Regions from separate parts of the Bradyrhizobium sp. S3.12.5 genome, predicted to be linked through region 1. Evidence: predicted binding sites of a transcription regulator. Region 1 holds the regulator's gene; each other region holds the start of a gene.
The links. The regulator LexA, encoded in region 1, represses DNA repair genes until DNA is damaged. The targets are predictions, from matches to a motif close to TGTTCNNNNTGTGTTCNG.

Region 1 (5,434 bases):
GTTGGTCCCGTTTGCGTTGCTGGCTTGTCCCGTCGCCGTTGCATAGGTGCCGTTGGCGAGGCTGAACTGTCCAGTCGCGGTCGCGTTGGTTCCGTCTGCGCGGCTTTGCTCTCCGGTCGCGGTCGCGAGGGTTCCAACGGCGGCGCTGAAGGTACCCGTCGCCGTCGCCGAGGTCCCGTTCGCGACGCTGTTTTGTCCCGTCGCCGTCGCATAGGTGCCGTCCGCGAGGCTGGACGCTCCAGTCGCGGTCGCGTTGGTTCCGTTTGCGGTGCTGCCCGGTCCAGTCGCGGTCGCGAACGTGCCGTTCGCGATGCTGCCCGCACCATAGGCTGTCGCAAAGTTGCCGGTCGTGGTCGCGCCGCTGCCAACCGCTGTCGCGTTGCCGCTGGGCGCGTTGATCACGCCGCCGCCGGCGGCGTAGTCGGCAGAAAGAGCTGCCGAGGGATAAAGCGCCACTCCGGCGCCAAGCACGCCCACGCTGGTGAGCATGCTGCTTGCGAGCAAGCCGGCCTTGCGAGACAGGCTCTGGATGACCGGAATGATGGTCTTGCGACCTCGATGGATTGCCGAAATCGACACTTTCGCCCCCGTCCCCTGAATCGCAGGAATGATGTCCTTTCGGAAATGTTGCAAAGCCCGGACATGGAGGCATCTGACGTTTGTCGGATGCGTCGATGATTGCGTCGGGAATGCCAATGGGGTGCGGCTTTGCGGCAACATCGGCACGACTGCCGCTTTTCTGCTCTTGCTCGTTCCGTGACGCTGCGCTGAGATGCCTCATTGCATTTTGAGGCATTTGTCTTGGGTACGGACGATATTTCCAACGAATCCGTATTGGACCTCATCGGCGCCATCTACGAGGTTGCGCTCGACGGAAGCCGCTGGGAAAATGTGCTGACGCGCATCGACGACGCCATCGGCGGCCGTACCCTGTTCGGCGTCTTTGATCCCGCAAGCGGCCTCTCCAGCCTGCTGTCGCCACGCATCGACCCCGACCGCGTGCAAGAGCTACTCGGCTGGGCCCCGCGCAATCCCCTGTTGCCGCTTGGCATCGGCCGGACGCCCGGCGAGGTCTTCACCATCGGCGACTTCATCACACGCGATGAGTTCACCCGCAGCGATTTCTACAACGAATGGTGGCAGCCGGGCGGTTTCGACACCGAACCGTTGACGACGAATCTGCTGGTCGATCACAACGCCACGGGCATCCTGACCAGCCATCGGCCGTCCAATTTGTCTCCGTATGACGACAAGGCGCGGCGGCTGTTTGCAACGTTGGCGCAGCATCTCGTACGCGCCGTTGCGATCCAGCGGCGTACCCACCAGCTCGACATCGCCGGCCGCGCGGCGCTGGCGGGCCTCGACGGCCTCGATCAGGGTTTCATTCTCGCGGACGCCCAGGCCCGCCCGATCTTCGTCAATCGTCGCGCGCGCGAATGGCTCGACGCCGCCGACGGCATCGTGATCGACGCGGGCGCGCTGAGCGCCATCACCAGCGACGATGGCCGTTGTCTGCAAACGCTGGTCGGTTCGTGCAGCATCGATAATCCCGATCGCATCGGAGGCGAGATGAGCCTGCGGCGGCTTCCCGGCCGCATGCCGCTGCACGTGCAGGTAACGCCGGTCGGCAGCGATTGGGCGGAGAGCTCGGTGTCGCTCGCCTCCGGCTGGCGATCGAGTGCGATGGTGCTGATCACCGACCCCGAGCCGGACGCGAGATCAAGACTCGACGCCCTACGCGCGCGTTACGGCCTGACCCGTGCCGAAGCGGCCTTCGCGCTCGAGATCGTCAAGGGCGGCGGCCGCAAAGCCACGGCCGAACGGCTCGGCATCGCGGACGGAACCGCGCGCAGCCATCTGTCGAAGATCTTCGACAAGACCGGCGTGGGGCGACAGGCCGAGCTGGTGCGGCTGTTGCTCCAGAAATAGCTGCGTCCGCGCGTATGCGCATCCGTTTTGCCTCAACGGCCACAGTCGGCTAGAACGCTGGCCGCGACCTGATTGTCGCGTTGCCCAAGCAGGAGCTTTCAGCCGTGGCCCTCATGCCGGTTTCCGATGCGCTTGCCGCGGTGCTCGCCGGTGCGGAGCCGCTGCCCGAGGAATCTGTCGCGCTTGATGCGGCCTTCCATCGCGTCCTCGCGCGCGACGTCGCGGCGCGGCGCACGCAGCCACCGCAGGCGATGTCGGCGATGGATGGCTATGCCGTCCGCGCGGCCGATGCAGCCAGGGTCGATGCGCAGCTCAATGTCATCGGCGAGGTCGCTGCCGGCCGGCCGTTTGCAGGAACTGTCGGTGCCGGGCAAGCCGTCCGGATCTTCACCGGCGGTGTCGTTCCCGACGGCGCGGACGCAGTCGTGATCCAGGAGGACACCGTTGCCGACGGCAAGCGCATCACGATCAAGGAGGAAGCCGTCACCGGTCGGCACATCCGCCCGGCCGGCGTCGACTTCTCCGAGGGTGACGTGCTGCTGCGCAAGGGCGCCCGGCTGACGGAGCGCGACCTCGCGCTTGCCGCCGGCATGAACCACCCGCAATTGGCGGTCAGCCGCCGTCCGAAGGTCGCGATTCTTGCCACCGGCGACGAGCTGGTGATGCCGGGCACGACGCCTGGTCATGGCCAGATCGTTTATTCCAACGGCTACGCCCTGCATGCGCTCGCTCGCAGCGAGGGGGCCGACACCATCGACCTCGGGATTGCCGCCGACACGCTTGCCGCCACCACCGCCGGCATCCGCCGCGCGCGCGAATCCGGCGCCGACATCCTGATCACGACGGGCGGCGCCTCGGTCGGCGACCACGATCTGGTGCAGCAGGCGCTCCGCGACGAAGGCACCTCGATGGCGTTCTGGAAAATCGCGATGCGGCCGGGCAAGCCGATGATGAACGGGCAGCTCGGGGCGATGCGCGTAATCGGCCTGCCCGGCAATCCCGTGTCATCCTACGTTTGCGGCTTCCTGTTCATGGTGCCGCTGATTCGTGCGTTGTCGGGCCGTTCGATGGTTCATCACCGCCGCGAACGCGCCGTGCTCGGCCGCGACGTCGGCGCCAATGACCAGCGCGAGGACTATCTGCGCGCCCGCCTGGATGTGCGTGATGACGGCACGCTGATCGCCCTTCCCGTCAATCACCAGGACTCCTCGCTGCTTGCGAATCTCGCTGCGGCACAGGCACTTCTCGTGCGCGCACCGTTCGCACCGAGGGCCGAAGCGGGAGCGCCCTGCGAGGTGCTGCGACTGCCCGTTTGAGCGCATTGTTCGCATGCGTTCCGCGAACTTTGTCGCGTTCACGGTAAATTAAGCAGTTGCGGAACAAGTATCGAACATATAGTGTCCGTTCATGATTTGTTTCGAGCGTGTGCGGCTTATTGCTGACTTCAGCGTCTCGGAATCGAACGACATCAACCGGGGGATTTTGGTCGAGATGTTAACGCGCAAACAGTACGAGCTCCTGCGGTTCATCAGTGAACGTCTGAAGGAAAGCGGCGTGCCGCCCTCCTTCGACGAGATGAAGGACGCGCTCGATCTGCGCTCGAAATCAGGCATCCATCGCCTGATCACTGCGCTCGAGGAGCGCGGCTTCATCCGCCGCCTGCCCAACCGCGCCCGCGCCATCGAGGTGATCAAGCTGCCCGAACTCCAGGCCGCCGCTGGCAGCCGCCGCGGCTTCACGCCGAGCGTCATCGAGGGCAATCTCGGCAAGGTGCGCCCGGCGTCGAGCCTGCCGGCCGACGAGGGTGAGCGTCCAGTCGCAGTGCCCGTGATGGGCCGGATCGCGGCCGGCACGCCGATCGAGGCTTTGCAAACCCGCAGCCACACCATCAGCGTCCCGCCCGACATGCTCGGCTCGGGCGAGCACTACGCGCTCGAAGTGCGCGGCGACTCCATGGTGGAGGCCGGCATTCTCGATGGCGACATGGCGCTGATCCAGCGCAACGAGAGCGCCGATACCGGCGACATCGTGGTCGCCCTGATCGACGACGAGGAAGCGACACTCAAGCGTTTCCGCCGTCGCGGCGCCTCGATCGCGCTCGAGCCGGCCAACGCGGCCTATGAGGTTCGCATCCTGCCGCCCAACCGGGTCAAGATCCAGGGCAAGCTGATCGGGCTGTACCGGAAGTACTGATCGCGTCGCTATCGGCGAGCGCAATCAACGATTGGAGCGGACGATTGTCCGCTCCGGCTGGGTAGTCTTTCTGGTTTTGCACAGATTATCCGGCCCCTTCTCCAGCGCTACATCCTCGGCACGCCGCAACGAAGCACGCATTGCTTCGCAGGGCCTTTGCCAGACCGAGGAGACCAACATGCGCAAGATCATTTTGAGCACCGTCACGATGACGCTGATCGCAGTATCAGCGTCGCAGGCCTTAGTGTCGCAAGCCTTGGGGTCGCAAGCCTTGGGGTCGCAAGCCTTGGGCTCGCAAGCCTTGGCTGCGCAGCCGCAGCACCACGCTCGCAAAGCACCGCGCGCAACGACCGAGCAATTCCGCAATGCCCGTAACGCCGTCGCGCAGCCGGCTTGGCAATATTCGGGCTGGTCAGCGCCAGCCGGCCGCTGAAGCAACGCGCTCACCGAATGCGCGGGAGCAGGCTTTGTTCCTCGTGCATTTGAAAAAGATAATGTGATCGCGCTCTGCTGATGCGAGCCGCAGATTTGCCCACAAACAAGCATAAGATGAGCTTCCACTCTGATAGGGGCCTGCGCCTCCGAGACAGAGGCGCGGGTGCTCTATCCTGATTGAGGAGCACCCGATGTGTGACTATAGCCTGCATGCCGTCGCGACGCGTCCCGCAGAAGTTGGCGAGACGATCGTCACGACAACGTTCCGCGGCACCTCGACGCGCGGCTTCGCCTCCGAAGCCGACATGTCCGTCGCGGTCTGCCTGCTGCCGGGAACGGAGCTCGCCTTCGCCGACAACGTCCGCTACGACAATCGCTGGATCTGGACGCGCACCATCAACTCGCGCGTCGGCAAGTTCGGCAAGGTCGATCCGCACATTCCCGACCGCCATCACGACGCGATCGAATTCCCCGACGGCAAATACGTCCTGGTGACGCAACTGGTCGAAGGCCAGCGCGCAACCGTGCTGCAACTGCCCGTGACCCAGCCGCTCGGCGAGCGCGAGCACAAGCCGCAGGTCGCCGACAGCCGCTCCACGTCCCCGCGCCTGCCGATCGGCTAAGCCGTCGATCTCAGTCATCGGCCTGCAGGTCGGCGTCAGACGGCGTTGCGTCTTTGGAGCGCGGAGCTGCCGACCGCGGCATGAGGGTCTGTTCGAAATCTCCATCGCCGGCCGCCGCCGGCGACCAGGGGCGGTTTGCGCCCCTCGCCTTTACCGCCTGAATCGCAAAGCCGTCGCCACGCGGCGTCAGCGCCAGCGCGCCCTGACGCACGAGACGTGGCCGATCGACCACCATCGCACCACAATCCGGCGGC
Region 2 (5,434 bases), on a different contig from region 1:
GCCCGCGCACTGCTGATCATGATCGTGCCGATGGTGATCCTGCAATCCGTCGTCGCCTTCGTGTTCATGGAGCGGCACTGGAATACGGTGACGCGCCGGCTGTCGGCCGCGGTGGTGCAGGACATCGCCGGGCTGATCGACGTCTACAAGGGCTATCCGCAGGACAAGGACCGCGACCAGATCCGCCGCATCGCGCAGCAGCGCCTCGGTCTCGTCGTCGACTTCCTGCCGGCCGGCGACATGCCGCCGCCGGGACCAAAGCCGTTCTTCTCGCTGCTCGACCAGACGCTGTCGGTGCAGCTCGGCCGCCAGATCGGGCGCTCGTTCTGGATCGATACGGTCGGCCGCTCCAACCTCGTCGAGATCCGCATCCAGCTCGACGATGCCGTGATGCGCGTGTTCGCGCAGCGCAGCGCCGCCTACGCCTCGAACTCGGAAATCTTCCTGTTCTGGATGGTCGGGACATCGTCGATCCTGCTGATCGTGTCGGTGCTGTTCCTGCGCAACCAGATCAAGCCGATCCTGCGGCTTGCGGACGCCGCGGAAAGTTTCGGCAAGGGCCGCGAGGCGCCGAACTTCAGGCCGCGCGGCGCGCGCGAGGTGCGGCGCGCGGCGGGCGCCTTCCTCGAGATGAAGTCGCGCATCGAACGTGCGATGGAGCAGCGCACCGCGATGCTCGCCGGCGTCAGCCACGACCTGCGCACCATCCTCACCCGCTTCAAGCTCGAGCTGGCGCTGATCGGCGACAGCCCCGAGATGGAGGGCATGCGCAAGGACGTCGACGAGATGTCGATGATGCTGGAGGATTACCTTGCGTTCGCCCGCGGCGATTCCGGCGAGCAGTCGCAGCCGACCGACATGGCGCAGGCACTCGAGGAGCTGCGCAGCGATGCCGAACGCCACGGCCACATCGCGACCGTGACATTCAGCGGCCTGCCCGTGGTGACGGTGAAGCCGGCCTCGTTCAAGCGCTGCCTCGCCAATCTCGTCACCAATGCCGCGCGCTACGGCAAGGCCATCGCCATCTCCGGCCAGCGCGATCACCGCTATCTCACCGTGACCGTCGACGACGACGGCCCCGGCATTCCCGTCCATCTGCGCGAGGAAGTGTTCAAGCCGTTCCTGCGGCTCGACAACGCCCGCAACCAGGACGAAGGTGGCACGGGCTTAGGCCTCGCCATCGCCCGCGACATTGCCCGCTCGCATGGCGGCGACATCACGCTCGGCGACAGCCCGATGGGCGGATTAAGGGCGAGCGTGCGGATTCCGGTGTAGCTGCAGCAGCCCCCCGCCTACTTCGGCAGCAGCGCTTTCAGCTTATCGACATCGCGGACGTTCATCTTGAAGCCGCCGGGCATCACGATGTCGCCGGGCTTCTGGTCCGGCTTGCAGGCGCCGAGCCATTTCGCTTCGAGCGTCATGGTGGAGTCACGCCCCGCGGCGCCGACCGCGCCACCTTGCGCATGCGACGAGGTCTTCACCGTGTAGGCCGAATTGAAATCGCCGGTGATCTCGGCGTGCGAAGTCGTGGACATGCCGGCGACGCTGCACTCGGAATCGCTGACATAGCCGGTCGCGGTCTTCTTGACGTCCTGCTTGGAGCAGGCCTGCTTGGCCATCGGCGAGATGTTGCTGTTCATCTGCTTGTCGACAGCCTCGTCGGTGCAGTGCTGCATGGTCATTTCCGGCATCGCCGAGCCGGTCCTGACCATCTTCAATTCCCAGAGACCGGCCTTGCGTACCGGCAAATCGTCGGCCGAGGCGCTAACCGCCGACAACCCGAGACAAGCGACTGATCCGAGCAAAGCAAGCTTGCGCGTCATGCGAGGGACTCCGGCTGAGATGTCGTGCGCAACCTCTGGCGTCCCGAAACGCCTCAGTAGAGCGTGCGGATCGGACGATCGGCGGCGCCATAAGGCACCCAGCGGCAGGCAAAGGAGAGGTAGCCGCCCTCGTAGGCCTGCACGGCGAGGAATTTCACCACCTTGCCGTAGCGCGCACAATGATCCACCGCGACCTGGCGCGCATCGGTCTGCGTCGCCATGGAATAGGCGATGATACCGCCGGTGTCGTTGCCCTTGAAGGGCGGCACCGGAAGGATGTCGGCGCGCGCCGACTGGCTCGCCATGATCCCCAAGGCAAGAAGGCCCGCGGCCGCAATGATTCGCATTCCCGTCACTCCGATTGGCTGGCAGCACTTTACGGTGCCGGACCGCCGGTGAAAAGAACGGATAGGCCGTTGGCTGCGACCTTATGGTCAACTCGTGGCCGAGTGTTGCCGCGCTGCACTTGACCTCTCCCGCCCTTCGCGTCACCGTCCTGCCTTCGCGGATCATGCTGTCTGGATTGCCCATGCGCGCCTCAACCTCCCTGAAATCGCTTCGCCTTGCCGCCGTTCTCGGCCTCATGTTCGGAGCGCTGTCGCTCGGTGAGGCAAGGGCCGCCAATCCGCTGGAGCTGAATTTCTGGCTGAGCGGGCCCCGTTATGACGGCAGCGTCGCCGATTGCGAGAAGGCACTGCCGACGATCGCGAACCAGTTCTGGGAGAAGGAAAGCTCGTTCTGGAATTCGCCTTTGAAGATCGAGGGCTTTTCGGCCGTTCACGAGACCGCGTTCCGGCCTTGGGCGTCCGACAACATTCCGCGCCGCTACTGCACCGGCGAGGCCATGCTCAACGACGGCAAGATGCGCAGGGTGCACTTCTCGATCGTCGAGGACGGCGGCTTTGCCGGTTACGGCCAGGGCGTGGAATGGTGCGTGGTCGGGCTCGACCGCAACTGGGCCTACAATCCGGCCTGCCGCGCCGCCAAGCCTTAAGTCGAAGATCCCTGATTCGAACGATCCAGCCGCCGATCGACGGCCGCCTGAATTTTGTTCTTGAAATGTTCTTGTTGCCTGCTAGGCTTATTGCACAGTCTAGTTGAGGGACGTCGCCATGTTTCATTTTAGATTGCATTCGTTCTCCCGCCTTGTGATCTCATTGACCCTTGCCGCGGGGCTGATCGCGCTGGCCGGCGGCGCGAAGGCGCAGGACAAACGGCAGAACGCGCCGGGCGAATTCGATTTCTATGTGCTGTCGCTATCCTGGTCACCGTCCTTCTGTGAGGAAGCGGCCGAGCGCGGCCGCGGCGGGGGACGCTCGAATATCCAGTGCGAGGGACGGCCTTATTCCTTCGTGGTGCACGGGCTGTGGCCGCAATATGAGAACGGCTTTCCGGAATATTGCCAGCGGCCGTCGCCGCGGCTGAACCGCAACATCGTCTCCTCGATGCTCGATCTGATGCCGGCGCCGGGGCTGATCTTCAACGAATGGGACAAGCACGGCACCTGCTCGGGGCTGACCGACCGCAGCTACTTCGAGACGATCCGCAGGGCGCGCGCCGCGATCAAGATTCCGGCCGAATATCTCGATTTGTCGCAGGCCAAGACCGTGGCGCCGGGCGAGGTGGAAGAAGCCTTCGTCAAGGCCAATCCGGGCCTGAGCAACGCAGCCGTCTCGGTCACCTGCAACCGCACCCGGCTCTCCGAGGTCCGCATCTGCCTCAGCAAGGATTTGCAGTTCCGCGCCTGCGAAGAACTCGACCGCCGCGCCTGCCGCCGCGACCAGGTGACGATGCCGCCGATCAGGGGTGGGTAGTTCGGGCTGTCGTGCCTCTTTGCTCAAGCCATCGCGTGGCGTAGTGCTCTTGCATGAACTATCGCCACGCCTTTCACGCCGGCAACTTCGCCGATGTCATCAAGCACATCGTGCTGGCGCGCATCCTGACCTATTTGCAGGACAAGCCGGCCGCCTTCCGCGTCATCGACACCCATGCGGGTGCCGGCCTCTATGATCTCGACAGCGACGAGGCCCGCCGCAGCGGCGAGTGGCTGACGGGAATCGCGCGGCTGATGCAGGCGCGCCTTTCGAACGAGACCGTCGCGCTGACCAAGCCGTACATGGACATCGTCCGCGCCGTCAATCCGAAGGGCGAACTCAAGGCCTATCCGGGCTCGCCCTTGATCGCGCGCGGCCTGATGCGGCCGCAAGATCGCCTCGTGGCCTGCGAGCTCGAGCCGAAGGCACGCAAGGCGCTGATCGGCGTGTTGCGGCGCGACGAACAGGCCCGCGTGGTCGATCTCGACGGCTGGATGGCGCTGCCGGCGTTCGTGCCGCCGAAGGAGCGGCGCGGGCTCGTGCTGATCGACCCGCCGTTTGAGGCGAAAGACGAGTTCGAGAGACTGGGCGAGGCCTTCTCCACCGCTTATGCGAAATGGCCAACCGGTATCTATGTAATCTGGTATCCCGCCAAGAGCCGGCGCGCCACCGACGCGCTGGCGCAACTGGTGGCGCGGATCGCGGCTGCAGCAAAGACTCCGGGAAAATGTCTGCGGCTCGAATTCAGCGCCGCGCCGCAGATGGACGGCGCACCTCTCACGTCCGCCGGGCTGTTGATCGTCAATCCGCCCTATACGCTGCAGGGCGAGCTCAAGACGATCCTGCCCGAGCTGGAAATGCCGCTCGGCCAAGGCGGCGCTGCCAGATTCCGATTGGAAGTACCAAAGCCTTACCCCTAAAGCGCCGCCATTCTTGGGAAAAAGATGCAGTAGCGGTAGTCAATCTGCAAAGAACCGTATTATGCTGTTGGCGTGACTGGCTTTACGTTCCGCTTCCGCGAATGGTTGCGGCGGAGTGAAGGCCTAACAAAGATCCAGTCGGACCGAAGGGTCTGCCCAAGGATGGCCAGCTCTCCCGGGCTACGTGATGCCCGGTCATGTCGCGACGCGCGTCTGCGTTGCGACGGAGGAGCAATGAGGGGGAGTTTCCCGATGGCCAATACGGGAACGGTTAAGTTCTTCAACGGCGAGCGCGGCTACGGCTTCATCAAGCCGGACGACGGCGGTCGCGATGTCTTCGTTCACATCACCGCGGTTGAGCGGGCGGGACTGAAGGACCTTGCCGAAGGACAGCGTATCACATTCGAAGTCGAACCGGACAAGAAGGGGAAGGGGCCGAAGGCGGTCAATCTCGTGATCCTTTCGTAGCGAACCTGCCCCAAGAAGCCTGGCGCAAAAAAGTCCCGGCCGCGAGCGGCCGGGAGGCTGTAGTCCGGTATTTTCTTATTTGGCTATCAGAAGTGATAGTTCACGCCTGCGCGAACAACGCTGGCGCTATAGCCGTTTGACACGCCTGTAATTGCGAACTGGCTCGACGACAGATCGATGTAGAGATATTCGAGCTTCGCGCTCCAATTCGGCGCGAAGCCGACTTCCGCGCCGACGCCGGCGGTCCAGCCGGCGGTGGTGTGCGATTCCGTCCAGCCGAAGGTCTGCGCGCGCAGCTCGCCGAAGGCGAGGCCGGCGGTGCCGTAGAACAGGATGTTGCTGAAGGCATAGCCGGCGCGACCACGCAGTGTGCCGAACCAGGGATTGGAGAACTTCCACGGCGCAAAAG
Region 3 (5,434 bases), on a different contig from region 1:
ATCGCGGTGATCCTGGTCGATGTCTGCATGCCCGAGCTCGACGGCTTCGAGCTCGCGGCAATGATCCGCGAGCATCCGCGCTTCCAGAAGACCGCGATGATCTTCATTTCGGCGATCCAGGTCAGCGACATCGACCGGCTGCGCGGCTACGAGATGGGCGCCGTCGACTACGTGCCAGTTCCTGTCGTGCCGGAGGTGCTGCGAGCCAAGGTCAAGGTGTTTGCCGAGCTCTATCGCAAGACGCGCGAGCTCGAACGGCTGAATCAGGATCTCGAGGATCGTGTCCGTGCCCGCACCGCCGAGCTCGAGAACTCCACCGCAAAACTGCGCGAAAGCGAAGAGCGGCGCAGCATGGCAATCGCCGCCGGCAAGATGGGATCCTGGGACTGGGACTGGGTCAACGGCGACTGGATGTGGGACGAAGGCCAGTACCGCATCTTTGGCGTGACACCGGAGACGTTCAACGTCACCTCGGCCAACATCCAGGCGCTGCTGCACCCGGATGACGTGGACCAGTTCGGCCAGGCGATTGCCGCGTTCGATACCGGCGCGCACGCCTATGAAGGAGAGTTCCGCGTCTGCCGGCCCGATGGTGATGTGCGCTGGTGCGTCGGCACGGCCGCCGCGACTATGGATCCGGGCGGTCGAGTCGTGCGGGTGAGCGGCGTCACAGTCGATATCACCGAACGCAAGCGCGCCGAGGAACGGCAGAACCTGCTGGCGCGCGAAGTCGATCACCGCGCCAAGAATGCGCTGGCTCTGGCACAGTCGATCGTGCGCCTCACCCGCGCCGACGAGGTCAAGGCTTACGTCAATGCCGTCGAGGGGCGCATCAATGCGCTCGCGCGCGTGCACACCATCCTGTCGCTGTCGAGCTGGCAGGGCGCCGAGCTCTCCAAGCTCATCGAGGAAGAGCTTGCGCCCTATTCGCTCGGCGGACAGATCAAGCTCGGGGGTCCCGAGGTGCAGTTGCTGCCGGCGACCGCCCAGACACTGGCGCTGGCGCTGCACGAGCTCTTCACCAATTCGGCCAAGTATGGCGCGCTCTCGACCCGGTCGGGGCGGCTCGCGATCGGCTGGCAGGCCGAGAACGATCTCCTCACCTTGACGTGGGACGAGACCGGAGGGCCGTTGGTCAGGACGCCGAAGTCGCGTGGCTTTGGCACAAGAAGCCTGCTGGCCAGTGTCGAATCCCAGCTCGGCGGACAGGCGCAGTTCGACTGGCGTCCAGAGGGCTTGTTGTGCCGCCTTGATGTGCCATTGACGCGCAAGAGCGCGGCAACATCGGCGGTGCAGGACAAGTTCGAGCCCAGCACCTCTCCCGAACTTCAGCGCGCGTCGGGTTAGCGCGACGCAGCGACCTTCAGCCGTAACATCGGCTGCGGTTCATCGGCGACACGCCCTTCGAGCCAGGCTTCCGTTCGCGCGAGATCGCGCAACGCCGTCGCGTAGCGGCGGGCGGCGCTGCGCTCCGCACCGCGCGGCAGCTTGCGTGCTTTGCGCAACATGTCGGCCGCCGCGTTACGGTAGGCCAGCGAGCGATAGAGAAAGACCACCTTGCCCATATCGAATGTTCCCGTGTTGATGGCGTTCATCTTCGCAAAGTCGGCATGAACGTCGGATGAAGCGGCAGATGACAATTCCTTCATGCGCATTGGAACCCGCGATTGCGGCACGCGTTTGCATGACAGATCGATCGGCAGTTCCATGCGCGCAAAAAAGTCGCCAAATAGGTCGCCAAGCCTGATCTCTCCCACCGGCGTCATCAAATTAATGACGCATGCGATGATGGGCGCTGCACTCGGTCTGGCCTTCACGCTCGCGCTCATTCTGGTCAATCCTGCGGTCGCAGAATTGCTGAACCACGGCGGCCGTGCGGCAGCCTTGGTCTTTGTCGGCACGATGGTGACGACGTTTGCCATCGGTGCCGCCCTGACGGGCGTCGTGCTCATCCTCAACGAGGACAAGGAATCTTGAAGCGCGCGTGAGGCGCAATGCGACGTATTGTTCGGAACTCCCGCGGCAAATAGCGGTTGGGTGCCTGCGTCAATTCAACTCAGGGAGTTCCCGCGCATGAACACGACCAAGCTCGCTCTCGCCGTGATGTTGGCAACCGGCCTCGCCGCCGCGCCCTTCGCCGTACAGGCCAAGTCACACAAGGCCAAGCATGAATCATCGACCTCGTCCTCGCAAACGACAGGCGCCAACACGAAGTCCAAGGGCAGCGACACCTCCGGTCAGGGCGGCTCTGACCAGGGCGGCACCATGACGAACAACAAGAGCGCCCCGGGCAACACCAAGTAAGCTCGCCAGAGAACAGGCTTCGCGAGAGCGGGGCCTGTTCTTGGATGATCGAACATCCTCTCAGGGCCACATGGTCGGTGCGCGGGTCAAAGCATCCCGGCCGGCCCGCCTCAAATCAACACCTTGCCACCGCCAGCGGCCTTCCATTCGCCGATCAACAGATTGATTTTCCGGCGCAAATCCATCTGTGCCTGGGCCCGTTCGGTGCAGTCGCGATCGCGATTGACGAGATCGCGTACGGCCGCCTCGACATCGGCCATCTCCAGCCTCAAGGCACTGATTTTGCGTCGAATTTCATTAATTCTGTTGTCCATGACTTGTTAGAGGCTTGTTAGAACAAAATAAGAACATATAATCAAGCTACGGATTCAGAATGGAGAGCGGACATGCAGCTTCAGCGCAAATACGACGCCAAGGTTTTCCTCATGGAGCAGATGACCCGGGCGCAGGGGCTGCGACTGAAGCGGCTGAGTGAAGAGGCCTACCAACCCGCGCAATACGATCGCAGTCTGTCCTCTACCGAAGCGGCGCACCGCATCCAGGTGCTGGAAGCGGAGATCGAACTCGCGAACTCCTTCTAAGGCTCGCGGCCGGCGCCTTTGGAACGTTGGGTCAGCACTCCTGTTCTCTTCCGAGGCCAAGGGGAGGCCAAGGGAGAGAGTTGATGGCACGCAAGGCAAAGAAGCGCAGCTACTCACGCAGCGCCAGCAGTGATGTCGAGCGCCAGACGCGGCGTTACAAGAAGGGGACTGCGAAGAGCGGTCGCGGCGGACGCGTGAAGAGCCGCAAGCAGGCGATCGCGATCGGCCTCTCGGAAGCGCGCAAGAAGGGCAAGAAGGTCCCGAAGAAGGCTTCGAAACGGAAGACGTCCAAGAAGAAAAGCGCGAAGAAGAGTTCGAAGCGCAAATCCGCCAAGAGCAAATCCGCGAAGCGATGACGCCGATCGGCGTCAGATCATGGTGCCGGGCATGAAGCAGCGGATCGAAACGCCGAACGCCGTCTTGACCGGCCAGACCATGGTGCGGCCGGCGCGGTTCGGCTCGGTGATCACGGCTTCGTCGGGGACCTCGACCCATTCCCCATCAAGCCGGACTCGGTAGTGCCCATTGTGCGAGTCCCAGTCAGGATCGGCCACGGCAACGCCGTCCGCGTCCGAACAGCACGGACCGAGATGGCTGCGCAGGCTGTCGAACCAGGGTTTTAGCGGCGAATCGGTGAAGCGGCCATCATCGCGCCCCATGGCACTTCCGGTCGACAGCAATAGAGGCGCCGCGAGCAGCGCAAGCTTCAGCGAGAGCTTCAATCGATCCATGTCGGCACCGATCAAATGCGAACCACCGGCCGGTTCCACAAAGCGGCCGGAGGTCCGAAGTTCCACTCCTGCAATTTGCCTCGGCGCCGTCATTGCCGCCAAAGCACAACACGCGATCTCAAAGTCTGACGAGTGAACGCGGCTTTTTCGGACGAACCCGTCATCATTGCTGCCGTTAACGAGAATGTTATCGGCGGCCTGTGGGTATCTCGGAAGGCGCGCACGAAAAAGGCGGCCCGCAGGCCGCCTTTTGAATTTGCCGTCGAGACCAAGAGGCGTGATCAGATCAGGCGAGCGGCACCGCGATGAACCGGGTCGCCTCCGCATTCTTCACCTGCAGCAGCACGCTGTTCTTGCCGGACGATTTGGCCTGCGCCAGCTCCGAGCGGACGTCGCCGACAGTGGCGACTGCCTTGCCGCCGACATTGAGGATGACGTCGCCGGTCTGGATGCCGCGCTGCGCCGCCGGTCCCTGCGGGTCGACCTCCGTGACCACGACGCCCTTCTGACCTGCGCCCTGGACGTCGCCGGCGGGCGCCAGGCTGAGGCCGAGGCGCGGCGTGCCGGGGGCCTGCTGCGTCTTGCCGTCGTCAGCGTTGCCGCTTCCTTGGGCCTGCCGCTCGGTAGGCAGTTCGCCGAGCGCCAGCGTCACCGTCTTGGTGTCGCCCTTGTGGACGACATCGAGCTTCACGGACGTGCCCGGCGCCAGCGTGGCGATGGTGCGGGCGAGATCGCGGGAGTCCTTGATCGCGGTGCCGTTGACAGCGGTGATGACATCGCCCGCCTCGATGCCGGCCTTCGCCGCCGGGCTGCCATCCTGCGGGTTATCGACGATTGCGCCGCGCGCCGCCTTCAGGCCGAGGCTATCGGCGATCTCCGCGGTCACCGGCTGCACCTGCACACCGAGCCAGCCGCGGGTGACAGCACCCTTGTCCTTCAACTGCGCGACCACGAGCTTTGCAGTCGAGGACGGAATATCGAAGCCGATGCCGACTGAGCCGCCCGAGGGCGAGAAGATCGCGGTGTTCACGCCGATCACGTTGCCGTTCATGTCGAAGGCCGGACCGCCCGAGTTGCCCTTGTTGATGGGTGCATCGATCTGGATGAAGTCGTCATAGGGACCGTTGCCGATGTCGCGGCCGCTGGCCGAGACGATGCCGGCCGTCACGGTGCCGCCGAGGCCGAAGGGATTGCCAACAGCAACCACCCAGTCGCCGATCCGCGGCTTCTGGTCGGAGAATTTCACGAACGGAAAGTCCTTTTTGCCCTCGACCTTGATCAGCGCGAGATCGGTCTTCGGATCGGTGCCGACCACTTTCGCGGTGTAGATCGTGCCGTCGTCCGTCGTCACCTGCACCGACTGTGCATGGTCGACGACGTGGTTGTTGGTCACGGCATAGCCGTCGGCCGAGATGAAGAAGCCTGAGCCCTCGCCCGTGACCACCTGGTGACGTTGGCGCGGCATGCCGTTCATGCCGCCCGGAAAGCCGAACTGCCGCGAGAACTGGTCGAACGGAGAATCCTCATCCGAATCCATCCGGTTCTGTTGCAGCATCGCGCTCTTGTCGTTGTCCTGGTCGATCTTCACGCGCACCGAGATGACGGCGGGCTTGACCTTGCTGACGAGGTCGCCGAAGCCCGGCGGCGTCGCGGCGCTTTCAGCTGCCTGCGCAGGCGCAATCAGGGAGTTCACGCCGAACGGCGTCGAAGCGGGAGACGCAGCCAGCACGGCCACGCCAAGCGCGGCCACGGTGCCAAGCAGCGCAAGCCGGCGCGGCTTCAGAATTGTGCGGCTCTTGGTGGTGTCGGAATTGACGC
Region 4 (5,434 bases), on a different contig from region 1:
CCGCGCCCGCATCGTCTGGGAGCCGTCGAACTCCAACGTGTTCGTGACCAAGCCGGGGCCGTTCACCGACCTCGCCGTCTCCGCGATCGAAGAGGTCACGGGCCGCAAGCCGGAGCTGTCGACCTCAGGCGGCACCTCGGATGCGCGCTTCATCTCGAGCTATTGCCCGGTGATCGAGTTCGGCCTGGTCGGCCAGACCATGCACCAGATCAACGAGCGCGTGCCGGTGGGGGATTTGGAGAAGCTGACGAAGGTGTATCGGGGGATTTTGACGCGGTATTTTGCCTAGGGCTGTGAGGCTATCTGGCTGCCGCCAATCACTCCTCCGTCATGCCCGGGCTTGTCCCGGGCATCCACGATCTTTGATGCCTCAAGAAAGATAAGATCGTGGATGGCCGGGACAAGCCCGGCCATGACGACGTGGCGAGAGTACGGGCACGTCTCACTGCGTGATCGTGTCGTACAGATCCTTCCATTCGGGATTGTCCTTGAGGATCAGCCTGACCTTCCAGGTCCGTGACCAATGCTTGATGTTGTGCTCGCGCTGGATCGCGGTCTGGATGTCTTCGTAGCGCTCGAAATAGACGAGCAGCTTGACGCCGTACTTCTTGGTGAAGCCAGGCACGAGTCCATTTCGGTGCTCGTAGATGCGACGAACAATATCGTTCGTCACACCGACATATAAAATGCCGTTGGCCGCGCTCGCCAGGATGTAGACCCATCCACCATGCATGGTCGCATGTTGACGCACGTGGATGGCCGGGACAAGCCCGGCCATGACGCCGGAGGCGGCATCACGCGCTCAATAATCCACCTTCACGAGATACAATCCGTCCGGCGGCGCGACAATGCCGCAAGCGGCGCGGTTGCGGGCTGCAAGCGCTGCGGAGAGATCGTCTGCGGTCCAGCGGCCTTCGCCGACCCAGACCAGCGATCCCACCATCGAGCGCACCTGGCTATGCAGGAACGAGCGCGCCGAGGTGACGATGACGATCTCGCGCCCGTCGCGCAGCACGTCGAGCTGGTCGAGCGTCTTCTCCGGCGACCTGGCCTGGCACTCGGTGTCGCGGAACGTGGTGAAATCGTGCCTGCCGAGCAGGCGCTGTGCCGCTGCATGCATCGCATCCGCATCGAGCCGGCGCGGCACACGCCAGGCATGGCCGATGTCGAGCGCGAGATTGGCGCGGGTATTGATGACCCGGTAGCGATAGTGGCGCTTCACGGCCGAGAAGCGGGCCTCGAAAGTATCAGGTACAATGTCGGCTTCGAGGACCGCGATCGGATGGGGGCGCAGATGCGCGTTGAGCCCATCGCGAAAACGGCCCGGTGGAAACTGCTTCTCGATGTCGACATGCGCGACCTGGCCGCGCGCGTGCACGCCGGCATCGGTGCGGCCTGCGCCATGCACCCGCGCATCCGCGCCGGTCATCGCCTTCACGGCCGCTTCCAGCGCGCCCTGCACCGAAGGCAGCGTCTCCTGCACCTGCCAGCCGAAGAAGGGTGCGCCGTCATATTCGATGGTGAGCTTGTAGCGGGGCATCTCAATCCGGTGGTGTCATCGTCCGGCTTGACCGGGCGATCCAGTACTCCGCAGCCTATCGGTTCGAACCGAGAAGTCTCAGCGTACTGGATACCCCGCCTTCGCGGGGTATGACAGCGTTAGGTGAATTTGGCTCCTGCCTTCAACGGCACACCCCGCAAGAAGTCCACGGCCTGCATCCGGGCCTTGCCCTCGCGCTGCAGCTCGAGGATGCGGATCGCGCCCTCGCCGCAGGCGATGGTAAGCTGGCCATCGAGCACCTCGCCCGGCGCACCGGAGCCCTTCGCCAGTTCGCAGCGCAGGATTTTTACGCGCGCATTCTCCGTGACACCGGCGAGCTCGGCCCAGGCACCGGGAAACGGCGACAGGCCGTGGATGTGGCGCAGCACCGCGTGCGCGGACTTGCTCCAGTCGATCCGTGCCTCGGCCTTGTCGATCTTGGCGGCGTAGGTGACGCCGTCCTCGCTCTGCTTCTTGAGCTGGAGGCCGCCGCGGTCGAGCGCGGCCATCGCGCGCACCATCAGATCGGCACCAAGCCGGGACAGGCGATCGTGCAGATCGACCGCGGTCATGTCATCGGTGATCGCGAGGCGCTCGGCCATGGCGACGTCGCCGGTGTCGAGGCCGATATCCATCTTCATCACCATCACGCCGCTCTCGGCATCGCCGGCCATGATCGCGCGATTGATGGGGGCTGCGCCGCGCCAGCGCGGCAGCAGCGAGGCGTGCAGGTTGTAGCAGCCGAGCTTTGGCGCATTGAGGATCGCCTGCGGCAGGATCATGCCGTAGGCGACGACGACGGCCGCATCGGCGTCAAACGCGCGAAACTCTTCCAGCGCTTCCGGTGTCTTCAACGTTTTCGGCGTCAGCACGGGAACGCCGAGTTTTCGCGCGGCTTCCTCGACCGGGGTCGGTTGCAATTGCAGCCCGCGCCGCCCGCCCGGCTTCGGCGCGCGGGTGTAGACAGCCACGATCTCGTGGCCATGCGCGACGAGCTCGAGCAGCGTCGGCACGGAAAAATCGGGCGTGCCCATGAAGATCAGGCGGAGGGACATCGACGGAGAACCTTACTCCGCGCGCTTGGCGGCTTTCTCGAACTTCTTGATCACGCGGTCGCGCTTGAGCTTCGAGAGATAGTCGACGAACAGCACGCCGTTGAGATGGTCGATCTCGTGCTGGATGCAGGTGGCGTAGAGGCCTTCGGCGTCCTCCTCGTGCACCTTGCCGTCCAGATCCGTGAAGCGCACGCGCACCTTCGCCGGCCGCTCGACCTCCTCGTAATATTCGGGGATCGACAGGCAGCCTTCCTCGTAGACAGACAGATCCGCGGAAGACGCGATGATCTCGGGATTGATGAAGACGCGCGGCTCCGGCCTGGTCTCGCCGTCCTGGTCGGGCTTGGCAAGGTCCATGGTGATCAGCCGCAGCGGCTGCGCGATCTGGATCGCTGCAAGCCCGATGCCGGGTGCGTCGTACATGGTCTCGAACATGTCGTCGGCAAGCTTGCGGATCTCCGGCGTGACCTTCTCGATCGGCTTGGAGACCAGACGCAGCTGCTTGTCGGGCAGGATGATGATTTCTCTGAGGGCCATGGCGGGCGATTTAAGCCGCGCGCGACAAGCGGTCAATGCGGCCGGGAGCGCGTTAATGCTTCGCTAACCATAAAACTTCAAGTTCTGTTAACCATAAAAATTAGGGATCGATTAACCATAAATGTTCGCTATTCGTTCGTGCGGACGGGCGAATCGGATAGAACGGCAGGCATGAACGACATCATTTTCATGCTCGGCGACTGGCCGGTGCGCACCATCGACGCGCTGATCGGCTTCGGCGCGCTGGTCCTCATCCTGCTGATTGCCATTGCGGTCGTGATCGCGCGCTCCGGGCGACGCGGCGCGGAACTCGCGATGGCGCACGCCATCCGCGCCGACGAGCTGGAGGAGCGGCTGAGCCAGGTCCTGCACGCCCAGAGCGAGGCCGCCGGCCGGGCCGACGCCATGACCCAGGCGTTGGCCGGCCGCCAGGCCGAGATGGCCCGGGCGGTCAACGAGCGGCTGGATTCGGTGACCCATCGGGTCGGCCAGTCCATGGAACATTCGACCCGCAACACCATGGAGAGCCTGCGCGCGCTGCACGAGCGGCTCGGCATCATCGACAACGCGCACAAGAACCTCACCGACCTCACCACGCAGGTGACGACCTTGCGCGACGTGCTCGCCAACAAGCAGTCGCGCGGCGCCTTTGGACAAGCGCGGATGGAGGCGATCGTCCAGGACGGCCTGCCGAAGGGCGCCTACGAATTCCAGTTCACGCTCTCGACCGGCAAGCGGCCCGACTGCGTGGTGTTCCTGCCCGACCAGCGCCCGCTTTGCATCGATGCGAAATTCCCGCTGGAAGCGATGACGGCGCTGCACGATGCCCGCACCGACGAGGAGAAGCGCGCCGCCACGCAGCGGCTGCGCGGCGACGTGATGAAGCATGTCAGCGACATCGCGGAAAAATATCTCGTCACCGGCGAGACCCAGGAGATGGCGCTGATGTTCGTGCCGTCGGAATCGGTCTACGCCGAGATCCATGACGGCTTCGACGACGTGATCCAGAAGGCCTATCGCGCCAAGGTCGTGCTGGTGTCGCCCTCGCTGCTGATGCTCGCGATCCAGGTGATGCAGCAGATCATGAAGGACGCGCGCATGCGCGATGCCGCCGACCAGATTCAGACCGAAGTGATCAAGCTCGGCGACGATTTGGGACGCCTGCGCGATCGCGTGCTGAAATTGCAGAAGCACTTTGCCGACGCGAACGAGGACGTCCGCCAGATCCTGATCTCCGCCGACAAGATCGAGAAGCGCGCAGGCAGAATCGAGGAGCTCGATTTCAGCAAGACCGACGCGCCGGCGGACGGCCCGCGGCTGGTGGCGTCAGGCGCGCCGGAGCTGTTTCCAAGGAAGCTCCAGGCGGGGGAGTGAGATCGAGGCAACCGTCATACCCCGCGCAGGCGGGGTATCCAGCACGCCGCGGCGGTCGTGATTGGGCCGAGGTGCTGGTGAATACTGGATCGTCCGCCTGCGCGGACGATGACAGCGTTGAGGTGGTCACATGGGCGGACGCCAGTACTACGTCTACATCCTCGCCAGCAGGATTGGCGGCACGCTTTACATTGGCGTGACAAATGACCTCATTCGCCGAGTGGCGGAGCACAAGTCAAAACTCATCGAGAGCTTCACGGAAAAGTACGACGTCGCAAGGCTCGTCTATTTTGAACAGTTCGACGATCCAGAGAACGCGATCAAGCGGGAGAAGCGGCTGAAGAAGTGGAACAGGGCCTGGAAGGTCCGATTGATCGAGACGAACAACCCGAATTGGGATGATCTTTATTCAGGGATAGCTGGGCCACCATGAGGCCGTCATGCCCCGCGAAGGCGGGGCATCCAGTACGCCGCGGCGGTCGTGATTGAGCCGAGGTGCTGGTGAATACTGGATCGTCCGCCTGCGCGGACGATGACACTGAAGGGGTATTGAGGGCTTTCGACTCATTAGCGGAGCGGGAGTCTTTTCAGCCAGAATCTGCTAACACCTCCCCATGACCGCACCCGACGCGACCTCCCCTGCCGCGACCTCCGCCCCCGCCCGCTCCTGGCGCGACAGCCTGGCTGTTTACCTGCAGCCGCGGGTGCTGATCGTGCTGTTCCTCGGCTTCTCCTCGGGGCTGCCGTTGGCGCTCTCGGGCTCGACGCTGCTGGTGTGGATGCGCGAGGCCGGGGTCGATCTCAAGACCATCGGGCTGTTTGCACTGGTCGGCACGCCCTACACACTGAAATTCCTGTGGGCGCCGCTGGTGGATGCGCTGCATGTGCCGCTGTTCACGCGCGCTTTCGGGCGGCGGCGCGGCTGGCT

Region 2: a site for LexA is predicted at 2,873-2,890, ahead of ABIC09_RS19630 (ribonuclease T2 family protein). Genes of this name have one in related genera too.
Region 3: a site for LexA is predicted at 2,637-2,654, ahead of ABIC09_RS11530 (DUF3072 domain-containing protein). Genes of this name have one in related genera too.
Region 4: a site for LexA is predicted at 3,255-3,272, ahead of ABIC09_RS22465 (DNA recombination protein RmuC). Genes of this name have one in related genera too.

Annotation. Positions count from the first base shown of each region.
Region 1 covers NZ_JBEPRF010000010.1:80,265-85,698, forward strand. The annotation lists gene ABIC09_RS16270 (YadA-like family protein) at 1-579, opposite strand, end outside; gene ABIC09_RS16275 (helix-turn-helix transcriptional regulator) at 802-1,929, shown strand; gene ABIC09_RS16280 (molybdopterin molybdotransferase MoeA) at 2,034-3,245, shown strand; gene lexA (transcriptional repressor LexA) at 3,421-4,122, shown strand; gene ABIC09_RS16290 (hypothetical protein) at 4,301-4,555, shown strand; gene ABIC09_RS16295 (hypothetical protein) at 4,749-5,180, shown strand; gene ABIC09_RS16300 (ComEC/Rec2 family competence protein) at 5,191-5,434, opposite strand, start outside.
Region 2 covers NZ_JBEPRF010000012.1:186,139-191,572, reverse strand. The annotation lists gene ABIC09_RS19650 (ATP-binding protein) at 1-1,275, shown strand, start outside; gene ABIC09_RS19645 (DUF3617 domain-containing protein) at 1,293-1,823, opposite strand; gene ABIC09_RS19640 (hypothetical protein) at 1,877-2,170, opposite strand; gene ABIC09_RS19635 (hypothetical protein) at 2,353-2,817, shown strand; gene ABIC09_RS19630 (ribonuclease T2 family protein) at 2,936-3,637, shown strand; gene ABIC09_RS19625 (23S rRNA (adenine(2030)-N(6))-methyltransferase RlmJ) at 3,691-4,557, shown strand; gene ABIC09_RS19620 (cold-shock protein) at 4,810-5,025, shown strand; gene ABIC09_RS19615 (outer membrane protein) at 5,112-5,434, opposite strand, start outside.
Region 3 covers NZ_JBEPRF010000007.1:11,154-16,587, reverse strand. The annotation lists gene ABIC09_RS11555 (sensor histidine kinase) at 1-1,347, shown strand, start outside; gene ABIC09_RS11550 (hypothetical protein) at 1,344-1,709, opposite strand; gene ABIC09_RS11545 (hypothetical protein) at 1,708-1,977, shown strand; gene ABIC09_RS11540 (hypothetical protein) at 2,074-2,304, shown strand; gene ABIC09_RS11535 (hypothetical protein) at 2,415-2,564, opposite strand; gene ABIC09_RS11530 (DUF3072 domain-containing protein) at 2,691-2,885, shown strand; gene ABIC09_RS11525 (DUF6496 domain-containing protein) at 2,969-3,241, shown strand; gene ABIC09_RS11520 (hypothetical protein) at 3,254-3,616, opposite strand; gene ABIC09_RS11515 (Do family serine endopeptidase) at 3,903-5,434, opposite strand, start outside.
Region 4 covers NZ_JBEPRF010000014.1:244,453-249,886, reverse strand. The annotation lists gene dapE (succinyl-diaminopimelate desuccinylase) at 1-289, shown strand, start outside; gene ABIC09_RS22485 (GIY-YIG nuclease family protein) at 443-778, opposite strand; gene truA (tRNA pseudouridine(38-40) synthase TruA) at 803-1,540, opposite strand; gene fmt (methionyl-tRNA formyltransferase) at 1,660-2,595, opposite strand; gene def (peptide deformylase) at 2,608-3,132, opposite strand; gene ABIC09_RS22465 (DNA recombination protein RmuC) at 3,304-4,506, shown strand; gene ABIC09_RS22460 (GIY-YIG nuclease family protein) at 4,637-4,939, shown strand; gene ABIC09_RS22455 (AmpG family muropeptide MFS transporter) at 5,121-5,434, shown strand, end outside.